2 regions of the Paraburkholderia sp. RL17-381-BIF-C genome follow, and region 1 is predicted to be linked to the other one. Evidence: riboswitches for the same ligand, from Rfam matches in the RefSeq annotation. Region 1 holds a riboswitch; the other holds the start of a gene.

Region 1 (7,897 bases):
GAAACAGAGTCGCGGACCGGACTCTGCGGAATCGTAAGCGATCAGGTTGGCTCGCCCGGGCTCGAATTGGTGGAGAATCGTTCGTAACCCAAGTGAATCCAGCAGCAACTGAAGAGAACGCGCGAGTTCCAGTTCGTCGCCCGGAGGATTGACTGTTTGCGCCTGTACCATCAGCTGAGTCAGGCGGATCGGGTCAAAGGTATCAATTTTCATGCTTCACTCTCAACTTGAGATATTGGACGGGCCGATGGATGCGAGACGTTCTACGTCAAGGCTGGTCGCCCTTTTTGTCCCAGCATCGGATAGACTATGTATGAAATCGTTTGTCGACAGGCCCTTGCCGTCGGCTTTGCGCGTCTGCGTCACCATGTCATTACCAGAGAGGATTCCGTGCTTGACTTCGCCATTGACCTCGAAAGGATCGCCGTATCGGAAGGCAAGACCGATGCCATTCGGCGCAGGATAGAGCGCGCGATCATCGAAGAACGTCTCAAACCGGGAGACACGCTTCCGACGGTGCGAGCCCTTGCTGACGATCTCGGCATCAATAAGAACACTGTGGCGGCTGCTTACCGGCAGCTTCGAGAAAGTGGGCTCATATCGGCGGAGGGGCGCAAGGGATCGGCAGTCGCACGGCATGCATTGCTTGCGGCTTCGCGCGAGATAGACGCCGGCGCGATGCAGACAATGGCGGTGCGGGACGGAAATCCGGATCCGTTGTTCCTGCCGGATGAAGGCGAGATCCGTGACGCGCTGGGCCGTATCAGCGTTGCGCATCATCTGTATGGCGAGCAACGCAACGACGTTGGCTTCGTTGAATGGGCGCACGCCCAGTTTGTCGACGACAGGATCGATGCGCGCAGCGGCATTTTCGTTTCCGTTGGCGCGCTTGATGCGATCGAGCGAGCGCTCACCGTGGCGAGGCTGCATCCAGGTGACTCCGTTGCAGTTGAGGACCCTGGGTACATGAGTGTGCACGGCCTGGTGCGTGCGATGCAACTTGAGCCTATCTCGCTTGACATCGACGACGACGGGGTGACGCCGACCAGTCTCCGCAAAGCGATCAAGGCCGGCGCAAAGGCGGTAATTGTCACGAGCCGCAGCCACAATCCATCCGGTATCGTGACCTCGCGCTCGCGTGCCGCCGATCTGAAAAAGTTGATCGGAGATGGCGGCGACGTGCTGTTCATAGATGACGATCATACGAACGTGTTGCGACTTGCGGGGTATAACCCTTGGCATATGGGTGCTCGAAGGTGGCTCACTATCCGCTCCCTCTCCAAAGCGCTTGGCCCGGACTTTCGCGTTGCCTATTCGACGGGCGACGCGCAGACGATTCATCAACTCGAACAAAGACAGGGCCTCGGAATGGGATGGGTTAGCAACCTGCTACAACGCCTCGTGCGGGAACTGCTCGGGACATCTTCCGTGCAGCGCAAGATCGCCGCTGCAGGAGACGCCTACCGCGAGCGTCATCATTTGCTGACCACGGCACTTAAAAAGCGTGGCTTCGACGTGCGTACCGGAGCCGGGCTGAACGTATGGATCCCGGTTTCCAATGAACACGAAGTCACGCCGAGGCTCTTCGAAGCGGGCTGGCTTGTGCGTTCCGGGCGTGACTTCTGTTTTGGAGAACCGAGCGGGATTCGCGTGACGGCCGCCCGGATGACAACCTCGACGATCTTGGGGTTCGCTGACGCGCTAGCGAAGGCACACAAGGACGCGTCAACAACCTTGATTGCCTGATACAAGGGCGTCTGCGGGTACAAATCCGGGAGCGCCCTGCCCCTTAGTGATCCATGGCTTTCGCCACTCCAATACCGCTGTCCCGGCGAAAGATGAGCGCCTGCCACGCCGCATCTGTTTCGCGGCGGTGACCAAACAACGAGCCGATCACCAACAGCAGGAAACCGAGCGGAACTGATACGATCGCCGGATTACGCAAAGGTATCAGCGGCTTCTCCAGTCCGACAATGCTGGTCGTACGTGAGCCAAGAGAGTCAAGCGTCGACTGTGCGGTTGCGCGATCAGCAAGCGCTGGCCCACGTTGTCTGGCAACATCATTTCGGCCTGCTGCAGTCGAGACATCCATGGAGTCCAGTTGCGCGAGGCGCGCGTTCGCGCTCGCCAGCGCCTGTGTCGCTTGCGCTCGTGTAGTCAATGGATACTGCATGTTGGGCGAAACCAGCACGAACAGAATCGTCGCCACTACGCCTCCTATCACGCCAAAGATTACGCCGCGTGTGTTGCAGCGCTTCCAGTAGAGCGTCGCGAGCAGCGCGGGAAGATTGGCGGACGCTGCTACGGCGTAAGCCAGCCCCACCAGATGGGCAACATTCTGGCCCTTGGCAAGCAAGGCCGCACTCGTCGCGACAATTGCGACAAATATCGACGCCACTTTGCCCGCCATCAATTGTTCGTTATCCGAAGCTATTCCACCCCTGATTGCACCTACGTACACGTCGTGCGCCAGCGATGATGCGGCGGCGAGCGTCAGACCGGCGACTACTGCGACGATGGTCGCGAACGCAATCGCCGCGACGATGCCGACCAGTACGTTGCCCCAGAGGGATGCGCTTCCGCCCCCGAGATGCTGCGCAAGCAGCAAGGCTGCAAGATTGCCTCCCTTGTCGGCAGCCGCGATCTTCGCAGAACCGACGTAGTAAGCCGCCGCGAAGCCGATGACGATGATCAGAAGATGGCAGCCCCCGATCCACAGCATGCCCCACAGCACCGAGCGCCGGGCGGTCTGAGCGTTTTTTACTGAAAAAAAGCGCATCATGATGTGCGGCATCGCGGCGGTACCCAGGACGAGAGCGAGACCCAAGGACAACAGTTCAACCGGATCCTTCAGATATAGCCCCGGCTCGAAGAACGATTGCGTGATCAGCGCTTTGGACTCAACTGGCGGCGATCCAATTGTCAGTATCCATTCGCGCAATTCAGGGCGATGAGAGAGCGCTTCCAGTAACGCCGTGACGCTGAAACCGAATGGTGCAAGTGCGAGTATGGTAAGTAGGCTGCACATACTCAACAGCAAGACCGCCTTGATGATCTGCACCCAGGTGGTCGCCCGCATTCCACCGAATGTGACATAGACGAGCATAAGCGCGCCAACGACGATCACAGAGATCTGATACGGAATGCCGAGCAATGCGTAGAGCAACACGGCGCCGCCCACAATCTGCGGCACCATGTAAGAGATCGCTACGATGACGCTCGAAAGGGCTGCCAGTGATTTTGATATCCGGAAATCGTGGCGGTAGGAGAGGACGTCGCCGAAGGTAAAACGTCCAAGGTTTCGACACGGTTCCGCGACCAGCAGGAGGACAGGGATGAATGCGGTGAAAAAGCCAACTAGGTAGATTATGCCGTCGAAACCGTAGAGCCCAACGAGGCCCGATACGCCGAGAAAGGCTGCGGCGGAAAGATAGTCGCCGGCAATCGCAAGGCCGTTTTTCGGTCCAGAGATACCACCGCCCGCTGTGTAGAACTCGCTAGCGCTACTGCCTCGCCTCGAATTAATCCATGTGATTACCAACGTGAGTGCGATGACAACGGCAAACGCAGCAAACGCATTGGGGCGCGACGATTCCGGCACGACACCCGCAGCGGATGCAAAGCTCGGAAAACACAACATGACCGTTGAAACGATGACCGGCAACACGGCGCAATGCTGCAACTGCATGACGGAGGCTCGATGCTCGAGGTGTTTCATTCCGTTGCTCCTGCGGTCAGCACCGTAGCGATTCGTTCATCAATGACGCGCATGCGGCGAGCGTAGTAAATGGCGACCACAGCGCCGAAAAGATACTGAGACAAAGTGAACACCATCCCGAGGTTGACTACGCTGATGACTGGCGTGGCTAGTACGGAACGAAACCAGCCGGCACAAACTTGTAGCGCCAGGTAATAAGCAAAAAACAGTACGGTAAGCCCGATGCGCAGACGATTCTTAGTCGCCACACACGCCGCAAACGAGTCAGCTGTCGCATTGGGCCAGACGGTGGCCGCAAGAATAACTTCAGGTTGGTTCGTTGAGTTGCACATTCCTCTCCTCCATTGAGCGAACTTCATCAAGTTATGTACTAGTACAATAATATTTATGTACCAATAAATGTAGGCTCATCGTTTTGATTGGTCAAATGGAAAAATATTGGTATTAACCCACCCAGGATGTCTGGATGCATGGTGGCGAGCGGGCCGCGCCCGGAGGAAAACTGTAAGAACGGCAGTACCGCGCAAGCGACGGATGTACCGATGATGGACGCAGAATCAATCACGTGGTCTTGAATGCCCCCAACGACCGCGGTCCGCTCGAAGATGTATTCGCGTCGAGACGATAGAGATCAAGTGCATAGATTTCGAGTACGTACCGGTGTAGCAATGCGTCATTCCATGGCACACATGGTCCGTCGCGGCCGTAATAGCGAGCCGACATTTCGACATCCCCGCTGAACCACGTTGTATCGTCGTTGATACGGTGGCGGGACCGTCTGGAGCATGAGGGCCCGACTTTCTACGTGGCGTGATTCCTTTGCCGCGTCGAACCTTCCTTATCTCTCGAACAAATGCGTCGATATCGATCTGGAGCCAGTGATAGAAATGGACGCGGGGAAGGGATGCATCCGCCTCGCCCCCTCTTGATTGACGTCAGCCGCCCGACTCGGGACATCCCGGTCGTGACAGACGATGGCGAAGGATCGCGTGCCGCCAGGCACCCCGGACCATGCGAGACTCGGGTTACGAATGTCACCGAGATTCATACACTCGTGAGGATGGGATGTAGTGAAGGGGAACGTATCAGGAATGACGCCGCCGTTTGGAAAGCTGTTGCTTTCAATCTCATATCCTGCTCCGTTAAAGTCAGGAATTCGATAATGACGGCGGTGCACAGTCGGAGCAACAACGGTCCCAACGTGCGACCGCCCTCGGTGATGCATCAAGCAGTGGGTTGCCGCGCCGCTTGATAAGCTGCAGCACTGGCTAGACGCTTTTCAGTAATGGCGCGGGCGCGCTCAGTTACTGTTTTCAGCACTGCCGGCGGCGCAGACGCCGGAGATCCCGCCTGGAACGGCGGTTTCGGATCGTAAGCCATGTAGAGCTGCAACTCCTGCGCAACTGTCTCGCCTCGCAGCAGTGAAACAACAATGAGCGAGCCGTCGATTCCCGACGTAACACCGCCGGCACTCACGAACTTCCCGTCGATGACAACACGCTCATCGCTAGGCGTTGCACCGAAGTATGGCAGCACACCCATCGCGGTCCAGTGCGTCGTCGCACGACGTCCTTCAAGCAGCCCCGCAGCGCCACAAAGCAGTGCCCCGGTGCAGACGGAATATACGTACCGGGCATGTTCGGCCTGTCGGCGAATAAATCCAAGCACCTCCTCGTCCTTCATCAGCTCTTCCTGGCCGTATCCACCGGGTACGAGCAGAACGTCGAGTTGTGGCGCCTCCTCAAACGTCGTATCGGCCAGCAGACGCAAGCCCATGAGATCGCGGACTGGCTCCTTGTTTTTCCACAGCGTCATGAATGACGAGTTTGGCGTGCGTGCCAGCGCTTCAAATGGGCCGGTGAAATCGCATTGATCCATGCCCGGGAAGATGATCCCGCCAATCTTCAGATGTTGCTCCAGAGGAATACTCAATTTACATCTCCTTTGTACTGGTACAAAATTGTTGTCATACAGGTACAAATATACGCTTGAGAAAAGCGCTGTCAACTGTCGATTGCAACAAGTTTTTCAATTTCCATAGGGCCGCGCCCGCTATTCGATGAGACATGCTTGTCGAAGAGGAATTGGTGATGTACGGTCGCGCTGTTCAATTCGTTCAGCACGGGAGAGATCGTCTTTCGCGACGACGCCGACGGAGCAACCGCCCCGGAAACTCTCAGGCAAAAGGACCGCGCAAAAGGAACATCTGGAGAGCGGCGCAATGCGCCCACCGAAGGGGAGTCCGGTTTTGTTCCGATATTTACCGGCGCAGCGGGCGAAACTCTCAGGTAACAGGGACAGATGGGGCATCGGTGCCGGTTCGATGCACAACAGCCGGCGGTGCTCAATAAAAAACTGGATCTGAACATGTCACGAATCGCCATTATCGGTGCCGGCACTACCGGCGTCACGACCGCCTACGCGCTCGCACAACGCGGGCACCTTGTCACCGTATTCGAGCGACATCGCTATGCGGCAATGGAGACGTCCTTTGCGAATGGGGGGCAGCTATCAGTTAGCAATGCGGAAGTCTGGAACAACCATGCGACAGTATTAAAGGGTCTGCGCTGGATGTTTACGCGTGACGCACCGTTGTTGCTCAATCCACGCCCGAGCTGGCACAAGTACAGTTGGATCGGAGAGTTTCTCCGGCAGATCCCGAATTACCGTGCGAATACGATCGAGACGGTGCGTCTCGCAATCGCCGCGCGCGAACACCTGTTCGGCATCGCCGACAGGGAAGGCATCGCATTCGATCACGAGACGCGCGGCATCCTCCATTTCTACGCAACTCGTGGTGAGCACAATGCTGCGACGCGGATAAATGAACTGCTGCGCGCGGGCGGCCTTGATCGCCGCCCGGTCACGCCAGACGAAATCCGTGTGATCGAACCCGCACTCAACGGTGACTTCTACGGGGGATTCTTCACGGAGTCCGATTCGACAGGTGATATCCACAAATTCACGCGCGGCTTGTCGGCAGCGTGCGAGCGCCAAGGCGTCGAGTTCCGCTACGACGCCCCAGTCCGGTCGATTGGTTCAGTGGGTCCCAAGCGGCCATGAGTTGTTTGATAACGTAGTTGTATGTGCGGGCGTCGGCAGCAGACAATTCGCATCGATGGTCGGCGATCACGTCAACGTATATCCGGTGAAGGGCTATTCCATCACGGTGAACCTTGATGACGAAATAAGTCGGAATAGCGCACCGTGGGTCAGCCTACTCGACGATCGCGCCAAGATCATCACAAGTCGCCTTGGCCTGGATCGTTTCCGAGTTGCGGGCACTGCCGAGTTTAACGGTTTTAACCGCGACATCCGCTCCGATCGCGTCGAACCGCTGATTAACTGGGTACGGCGTCATTTCCCGAATGTATCGACCGCGCGCGTCATCCATTGGGCTGGCTTACGTCCGATGTTACCAAGCATGTTGCCACGTGTCGGACGGGGGAAGCGACCGGGCGTCTTCTATAACACTGGACACGGTCACCTTGGCTGGACATTGTCAGCAGCGACTGCGGAAGGCGTTGCTCACGCGATCGGCATGGGGTCTTGATTGACGGAACCTGTTGTCCGCGGGCTTAAGGCGGAGATGGCCTGCGGGGCATCTGGGACATACTCAAGCAACGGATCAGCACCGTTAGTTTGAACGTGCACAAATCTGCTCATGCAGATTGTCTTCGCAGGGCAAATGGTCGCCCCTGCTGAGGGGGGCGGCGCGAACGCCGCCTCCAAAGGTGCCTTTCGCACTCCGGCGCGGCGAGCCGCCCCGCGTGGCGAGCCAGCGCTCGCGCACCACACCTCTGTACGCTGCATGAACGCTGCGCCAGGCAGCCACACGTGAGTCTCCGCTTTTCCTTGCAGGTAGCGCGATGACGTGATGGCCGCCTCGCACGGGAACACGGATAGTCGTGCCCGCATGTGGCAGGCGTGCAGTCAACTTCTGTCCGCGGCGGGCATTCACACCAGCCGCCGCGGCATGCACACACCAGCCGCGTCGCGATGCGTACTTCACTGCACCGATGGTCGACGTCCACGCTGGATTAATATTTTGCGTAGAGCAGCCCGGAGAGCATACATTCGCCCTTCGGGCTGAGTTGCGTCATCGCCTTCTTCTTCTCGGTGAAGTCGAGGGCTTCGGCGACCACGGGTTTGCGCGTCTTGCTGGCCCATGCAATGGCT
Region 2 (7,897 bases), on a different contig from region 1:
AGAAGTCTACAAAGCCGTTTGCTCCGCTTGCCACGCATCGGGTGCGGCGGGCGCGCCGAAATTCACCAATACCGCCGACTGGGCGCCGCGCATCGCGCAGGGCTTCGACACGCTGCTGCACACGGCGCTCGCCGGCAAAGGCGCAATGCCGCCGCGCGGCGGCACCAGCCCGGACGACTACAGCGACTTCGAAATCGCACGCGCTGTCACCTATATGGCGAACAACTCCGGCGCGAGCTTCCCTGAACCGGCTCAGCCGGCGGCAGGCGCCGCGGCGGCATCCGGTGCAGCAGCAGCAGCAGCAGCGGCTCCGGCCGGCGCTTCTGACGCAGGCGCGGCCCAAGCCGCCGCGGCCATGGCCGCGATGGCCAGCGTGCCGCAAGCGGCCGCACCGGCAGCAGGCGGCACGCAAAGCGCGGATGCCTCGCAAGCCGGCAAGGCGTTGTATCAGCAAGTCTGTCAGGCCTGTCACGCGGCAGGCGTACTGAACGCACCGAAGTACGGCGACAAGGACGCCTGGGCGCCACGTCTGAAAGAACCCATGGACACGGTCTATAACTACGCGCTGCACGGCAAGGGCGCGATGCCCGCGAAAGGCGGCTCGAATGCCTCGGACGCGGACGTGAAGGCCGCCGTCGACTACATGGTCAGCGCGGTGAAGTAAGACGAACGACGGCGTCTGCCAGGTCGTAAAAAATCCCTGCCCACGGTGACGCGGTGCAGGGATTTTTTTATCGGCCATCGCTGAAGCGCGCTACCCAGGTGCCCGATTTCGACACTCACTCACGCGCGCTGAACGCGCGTCTTTTGCCTCGGTATTCGCGACACTCCCTCAAGGCTTCTGCAACAGCGCCTTCAAACTGGCAAGCCGGTCTTTCGGCGACATAGGCGCTTCTTCGGGCGTCGGCGGGGGAGCGTCGTCGAGCAACATTTCGGGAATGAAGCGCGACGGCTCGCACACCACCGTTTCTCGCGCGCGCTTGCGCTTCTTGCACCAGTTCAGATGCAAACTGCGCTGCGCACGCGTGATCGCGACGTACATCAGCCGGCGCTCTTCTTCGATGCGCGCGTCGTCGATCGGCTCGTCGTCGGGACCGCCGCGATGCGGCATGATGCCTTCTTCGACACCAACCAGAAACACGTGCGGATACTCCAGGCCCTTCGACGCATGCACCGTTGAGAGCCGCACCGCGTCGGGATCTTCCTCGCGGCCTTCGAGCATCGACATGAGCGCGACGGTCTGGATCAGACCGAGCAGATTCTTGCCAGTGTCGCCGAGACCGTCGGCGGTGTCGTAGCCGGTGGCTTCGTCGGCCGCGGCGCCCGTCGGCTCAGCCTTGGTGCCTTTGCGCTTCAGCCACTCCATGAACTCAAGCACGTTCTGCCACTTGGACTGCGCCTGACGTTCGTCGAACGCGTCGTACAGATAGGCTTCGTAGTGGATGGCGTCCATCAGTTCGTCGAGCAGCGTGCCGGCGGCGTCTTTCTCGGCGCGGTCGGTGAGGCGCTGCATGAAGTCGCAGAACACGCGCATCGGTTCGATCTGCCGCGGCGACAGACGCGCCTCGATGCCGCCCATGTACACCGCTTCGAACAGCGACACCTTGGCCTGTCCTGCGAACGAGCCGAGCGCCTCGAGCGTGGTATTGCCGACGCCGCGGCGCGGCGTGGTGATCGCGCGGATGAACGCCGGGTCGTCGTTCGCGTTGGCGATCAGACGCAGATAGGCGCAGATGTCCTTGATCTCGGCCTTGTCGAAGAACGATTGGCCGCCGGACAGCACATACGGAATCCGCTCACGCCGCAACACCTGTTCGAAGATGCGCGCCTGGAAATTGCCGCGATACAGGATCGCGTAGTCGCGGAAATTCGCGCGCCGCTCGAACTTGTGCGCCGACAAACGGAACACCACGGACTCGGCCTCGTGTTCTTCGTCGTTGCACGGCGTGACGGTGATCGTGTCGCCCATGCCGTGTTCGGACCACAGCTTCTTTTCGAACAGCTTTGGATTGTTCGCGATCACGTTGTTCGCGGCCGTCAGAATCCGCACCGTCGAGCGGTAGTTCTGCTCCAGCTTGATCAGATGCAGCTTCGGAAAATCCTTGCTCAGCTGCCCGAGATTTTCGAGCGTCGCGCCGCGCCAGCCGTAAATGGCCTGATCGTCGTCGCCGACCGCCGTGAACGCCGCGCGCTTGCCGGCCAGCAGTTTCACCAGTTCATACTGACAGGCGTTGGTGTCCTGATACTCGTCGATCAGCAGATAGCGCAGCTTGTTCTGCCAGCGGTCGCGCACCTGTTCGTTCTTCTCGAACAGTTCGGCGGGCAGGCGGATCAGATCGTCGAAATCCACCGCCTGATAGGCATGCAGCGTCGCCACGTAATTGCGATAGACGATCGCGGCCTGATGCTCGTCCTCGTTCGCGGCAATGGCGATCGCCTGCTCGGGCATGATCATGCCGTTCTTCCACAGCGAGATGATCGACTGGATCTTGCGGATGAAACCCTTGTCCGTCGAGCCGACCTGTTCCTGGATCATGCCGAAGCAGTCGTCCGAATCCATGATCGAGAACTGCGGCTTCAGGCCGACGTGTTCCGCTTCCTGCCGCAGAATCTGCACACCGAGCGAGTGGAAGGTGCAGACCGTCAACTGGTTGACGGGCACTTTGCGGCCTTCCTTGCCGGGCGTGGTGAGCGTCTTGCCCTCGAGCAGCTTGCCCACGCGCTCGCGCATTTCCAGCGCGGCCTTGTTCGTAAACGTGACGGCGGCGATATGGCGCGGCTCGAAGCCCTTGGCCTCGATCAGATGCGCGATTTTCTGCGTGATCACGCGCGTCTTGCCGCTGCCTGCGCCGGCGAGCACGAGACACGGACCGTCGAGATAACGGACCGCTTCATTTTGAGCGGGGTTCAGGCCTGCGGACATCGTCTGTGGATGGGTGATGCGGTTAAAGCGGCGGTTGAGGGCGCGGTGGCGAAACGCCGGCCGAAGGCCCGGGGGCATGCTGCGCGGCGCCGTGCCGGAACAGGCGCCCCGCACGGTGCGGAGGGTGTTCTGGCCCGCTTCGCAAACGCGCAAGAGGAGCGATGTTAACACGGATGTACGCAACCGATGCCCGCGCCCCATGACGGCCGCCAGTACCACCACGACGCTGACGATCCACCTTCAGGACATGCCACAATTGCGGTGGTGCGCGCCGCCGCCACGGTGGCAAAGCGGCGCGCCGTTTTTGCAGGAAGACACGCATGTCCGCATCGCTGAAGATTGGATTGATGGGTTACGGTTTCGCCGGCGCGACCTTTCACGCGCCGGTAATCGCGCACTGCGGCCGCGCGAGCGTTGCGGCCATCGCCACGAGCCAGCCCGAGCGCGCGCTCGCCGACTATCCGCACACGAAGGTGGTGGCCGACCTCGACGCGCTGCTCGCGCTCGACGACATCGACTGCGTCGTGATCGCCACGCCGAACGACACGCACTTCGAGCTGGCGCGGCGCACGCTGGAAGCGGGCAAACACGTGGTGGTCGACAAGCCGGTCACGCTGAATGCCGCCGACGCCCGCACGCTGGCCAACATCGCACTCGCCCGCTGCAAGCTCTTCATGCCGTTTCACAACCGTCGCTGGGACGGTGATTTTCTGACCGTGCGCGACCTGCTCGCGAGCGGCGAATTGGGACGGATCACGCAATACGAATCGCATTTCGACCGTTTCCGGCCGGAGGTGCGACAGCGTTGGCGTGAAGAAGCGTCGCGAGGCGGCGGTCTGCTGCTGGACCTGGGGCCGCATCTGGTCGACCAGGCGTTGGCCCTGTTCGGCACGCCGCAGAGCGTGTCGGCCACCGTGCGCACGCATCGCGACAATGCCAGCGCACCGGACTACGTGCATATCCAGCTCGGCTACAGTGAGTTCGAAGTGGTGTTGCACGCCAGCGCGTTGACCGCGCTGGTCGCGCCGCGCTTCTCGATCCACGGCACGCGCGGCAGCTATGTGAAAACCGGGCTCGACACGCAGGAAGATCAATTGAAAGCCGGCCTGCGGCCCGGCGACGAAGGCTTCGGCGCGGGCAATGCGGCCGGGTTGCTGCGCGTACTGGAAGGCGATCAGGAAGTCGAGCGCGAGCTGCCGACGCGTAATGGAGATTACGTTGGCTTCTATATCGCCGTGGCCGACGCCATCCAGAACGGCGTGAAGTTCCCGGTCAGCGCTCAGGACGCTGTGGACGTAATGACAATTATCGAACTCGCCGCCCGTAGCTCGGAAGAAGGCGTCCGGCTGCCGTTCGAGCGCGTTCGCTGAACTGTTTGCCCGCGCGTCGAAACGCCTTGTGTACCTAAAATGGCACTTGCCGCCTCCCGCGCGGGCCACGATCCTGACAGGCCCGAAAGGAACATAACGTTACAAATAAGAACGCGCCGCCGGTCAGCGCGCTCCGGCAGTCAGCCGTTGCTACCCAAGTAGCAAGACAAAACGACTATGACTTCCGGAGAGTTCATGCCCCGTACTATCCGCGCGCTCGCCGCGTGCGCCCTGCTCAGTTCGCTCGCCGCCTGTGTGGTGACGCCTCAACCCGCGCCGGCACCGCGCCCCAACCCGCAGCAGATCGCGGATCAGCGCCTGCGCCAGGTCGACGGCCGCATCGAGAATCTCAGCCGCCGTATCGACAATCGCGTGAATCAGGGCTATTACCCGCCTCCGCAAGGCGGCGCGCTGCACCATCGTCTCGATGTGATCCGTCAGGAAGCGCATGACATGGCCGCGCAACACGGCGGTGGCCTGTCCAGCGACGAACAGCGCGTGCTGAATCAGGAACTGGACAACGCGGCACACGCCATCGGCGAATAATCGCGCGCTCAGGCGCCGAAGCAGTGCAAGCGCGGGCATCGCGTCCCGCGCTTTTTTGGCGAGGGCAAGACGCCGCGTCAACCGCCGTGCCGCTCGCGGGCCTAGATTTGACAAGCCCCCGGCCCTCGCGTACATTCGCCGCACGCGTCGGGAGAGCGCGCTGGCCGCAGGAAACCGCAGGCCGCGCCGCCGAAGGGGCACACCCGCAAACTCTCAGGCAAAAGGACCGACCGCGTCGAAGAACCCGCGTTGAATCAAGCTCGACGCACCGGTTTTTCGCACTCTGGAGAGCGGCAGTAGCCGTCTGCGTCGTTATAAATCGAGCGGATCTGGCAGGCTGCCCACCGAAGGGGCGCGCGTTTCACCGTGACGAATTCACATTCTCACGGCAACGCAATCTCTCAGGTATCGAGGACAGAGGGGCCATGCAACGCATCGCTCGCAGCTAAAAGGCCGCGAGGCGTAGCGCCGCATGGCCTTTTTTGTTTCGCGAGATGCCCGAGGCCCCATGACCGAACTCAAACACACCCCGCTCAACGCCACCCATCGTGCGCTCAATGCCCGCATGGTCGATTTTGGCGGCTGGGACATGCCCGTCAACTACGGCTCGCAGATCGACGAACACCGCGCCGTGCGCACCGACGCCGGCATGTTCGACGTCTCGCACATGTGCGTCGTCGATTTCACCGGCGAGCGCGTGCGCGCCTTCTTCGAATATGCGCTGGCCAATAACGTCGCCAAGCTGCAAACGCCCGGCCGCGCGCTGTACTCCTGTCTGCTGAACCCGAACGGCGGCGTGATCGACGACCTGATCGTCTATTACTTCGGCGAAGATCACTTCCGCGTGGTCGTTAACGCCGGCACCGCCGATAAAGACATCGCCTGGTTCGGCCAGCTCAACGCCGAAGGCAGCTTCGGCCTGACCATCACGCCGCGCCGCGACTACGCGATCGTCGCCGTGCAAGGCCCGAATGCTCGCGAAAAAGTCTGGCAAACCGTGCCGGCCGCGCGCGCCGCCACCGAAGCGCTGAAGCCGTTCAACGCCGCCCGCATCGAAGACACGCCGTTCGGCGAATTGACCGTAGCCCGTACGGGCTATACCGGCGAAGACGGCTTCGAAATCATCGTCCCCGCAGATCACGTCGAAGCGCTGTGGAACGCGCTGCAGGCGCAAGGCGTGCGCCCGGCCGGACTCGGTGCGCGCGACACACTGCGCCTCGAAGCCGGCATGAACCTGTACGGCCAGGACATGGACGACAACGTCTCGCCGCTCGACGCCGGCCTCGCCTGGACGGTCGACCTCACCTCGCCGCGCGACTTCGTCGGCAAGGGCAAGCTGGAAGCGGACGGATCGCAGGCCGCGTTCGTCGGCCTGATCCTGCTGAAGGACAACGGCAAGGCAGCAGGCGTGCTGCGTGCTCATCAGAAAGTCGTCACGCCGCAAGGCGAAGGCGAAATCACCAGCGGCACGTTTTCCCCGACCATGCAGGAATCGATCGCCTTTGCGCGCGTGCCGAAAGGCGTGCAGCCGGGCGACACCGTTCACGTTCAAATTCGTGACAAGAACGTTCCCGCAAGCGTGGTAAAACTGCCGTTCGTGCGCAACGGCAAAGTGCTCGCGGTTTAAGCAAGCCGGCGCGTGCGCAAACCTTCACAAGAAAACGCCGGGCCGCCCCAAGTTTTCTTGTTCCCCTCGGGGGAACCTGGCGCGAAGCGACAGGTTTGGGGGCCCTTTAAGTCATTACCGAATCACACCGCATAGGAGCATCCGATGAGCATCCCGGCCGATCTGAAATACACCGAATCGCACGAGTGGGTCCGCACCGAAGCGGACGGCACGCTGACGGTCGGCATCACCGACCACGCGCAGGAAGCGCTCGGCGATATCGTCTTCTTCGAAGTCCAGGAACTGGGCAAAACCGTGACCGCTGGCGACACCGTCGCCGTGATCGAATCGGTGAAAGCCGCTTCCGATATCTACGCGCCGGTCTCGGGCGAAATCATCGAAGCGAACACGGCCGTGGCCGACACCCCGGATTCGGTCAACACCGCGCCGTACGAAAGCTGGCTCTTCAAGATCAAGCCGGCCGCGGACGCCACGCAAGACCGTCTGATCGACGCCGACGCGTACAGCAAGTCGATCGGCGCCTGATTCACCTTTACGTTTAACCCGATTGGTGCGGCGCGTCCCTCGCGCAGAGATAGCCGCACCGCCAGGAACACCCATGAAGCTCGAACACCCGGATCGTCTGATGAACCGCACTCCTCTCTCGCTCGCCGCGCTCGAAGTGCATGACGCCTTCGCCGAACGGCACATCGGCCCGGATGCGGCCGACCAGCACGCGATGCTCGAAGCCCTCGGCTTCGCGTCGCGCGCCGCGCTGATCGACGCCGTCATTCCGAAGACGATCCGCCGCACCGAAACGCTGCCGCTCGGCCCCTTCGCGCAACCGAAAAGCGAAGCCGAAGCGCTCGCCGCGCTGCGTGAACTCGCGGACAAGAACCAGGTGTTCCGCTCGTATATCGGGCAGGGCTATTACAACGCGCACACGCCGACGGTGATCCTGCGTAACGTGCTGGAAAATCCGGCGTGGTACACCGCGTACACGCCGTATCAGCCGGAAATCTCGCAAGGCCGTCTGGAAGCGCTGCTGAACTTCCAGCAGATGATCGTTGACTTGACGGGTCTGGCGATCTCGAATGCGTCGTTGCTCGACGAAGCAACCGCCGCCGCTGAAGCGATGACGCTGCTGCAGCGCATCGGCAAGCCGAAGTCGAACGTGTTCTTCGTGGCCGACGACGTGCTGCCGCAAACCATCGAAGTGGTGAAGACGCGCGCCACGCCGGTCGGCATCGAAGTGAAAGTGGGCCCGGCTGCGGAAGCGGCGAACGCGAATGCGTTCGGCGTGCTGCTGCAATACCCGGGCGTGAACGGCGACGTGCGCGACTATCGCGCGCTCGCCGAAGCGATCCATGCAGCGGGCGGCCACGTGGTGGTCGCCGCCGACCTGCTCGCGCTGACCGTGCTCACGCCGCCGGGCGAATGGGGCGCGGACGT

Evidence for each region. A riboswitch is a leader RNA that binds a small molecule or an ion and turns the genes downstream of it on or off. The one in region 1 is predicted to bind glycine.
Region 2: linked by a shared signal. The riboswitch ahead of gcvT (glycine cleavage system aminomethyltransferase GcvT) and the one ahead of P0D70_RS31560 (D-amino acid dehydrogenase) in region 1 are both predicted to bind glycine.

What each region holds. Positions count from the first base shown of each region.
Region 1 is NZ_JARESX010000083.1:15,823-23,719, forward strand. Features, by position in the region: gene P0D70_RS31530 (M20 family metallopeptidase) at 1-213, opposite strand, end outside; gene P0D70_RS31535 (aminotransferase class I/II-fold pyridoxal phosphate-dependent enzyme) at 310-1,746, shown strand; gene P0D70_RS31540 (sodium:solute symporter family transporter) at 1,790-3,718, opposite strand; gene P0D70_RS31545 (DUF485 domain-containing protein) at 3,715-4,050, opposite strand; gene P0D70_RS31550 (YbhB/YbcL family Raf kinase inhibitor-like protein) at 4,557-4,943, opposite strand; gene P0D70_RS31555 (DJ-1/PfpI family protein) at 4,943-5,650, opposite strand; glycine riboswitch at 5,831-5,920, shown strand; partial or broken gene P0D70_RS31560 (D-amino acid dehydrogenase) at 6,086-7,271, shown strand; gene P0D70_RS31565 (hypothetical protein) at 7,759-7,897, opposite strand, start outside.
Region 2 is NZ_JARESX010000001.1:231,006-238,902, forward strand. Features, by position in the region: gene P0D70_RS01095 (c-type cytochrome) at 1-664, shown strand, start outside; gene P0D70_RS01100 (UvrD-helicase domain-containing protein) at 833-2,923, opposite strand; gene P0D70_RS01105 (oxidoreductase) at 3,244-4,293, shown strand; gene P0D70_RS01110 (YdgH/BhsA/McbA family protein) at 4,489-4,839, shown strand; glycine riboswitch at 4,987-5,069, shown strand; glycine riboswitch at 5,113-5,267, shown strand; gene gcvT (glycine cleavage system aminomethyltransferase GcvT) at 5,348-6,466, shown strand; gene gcvH (glycine cleavage system protein GcvH) at 6,611-6,991, shown strand; gene gcvP (aminomethyl-transferring glycine dehydrogenase) at 7,065-7,897, shown strand, end outside.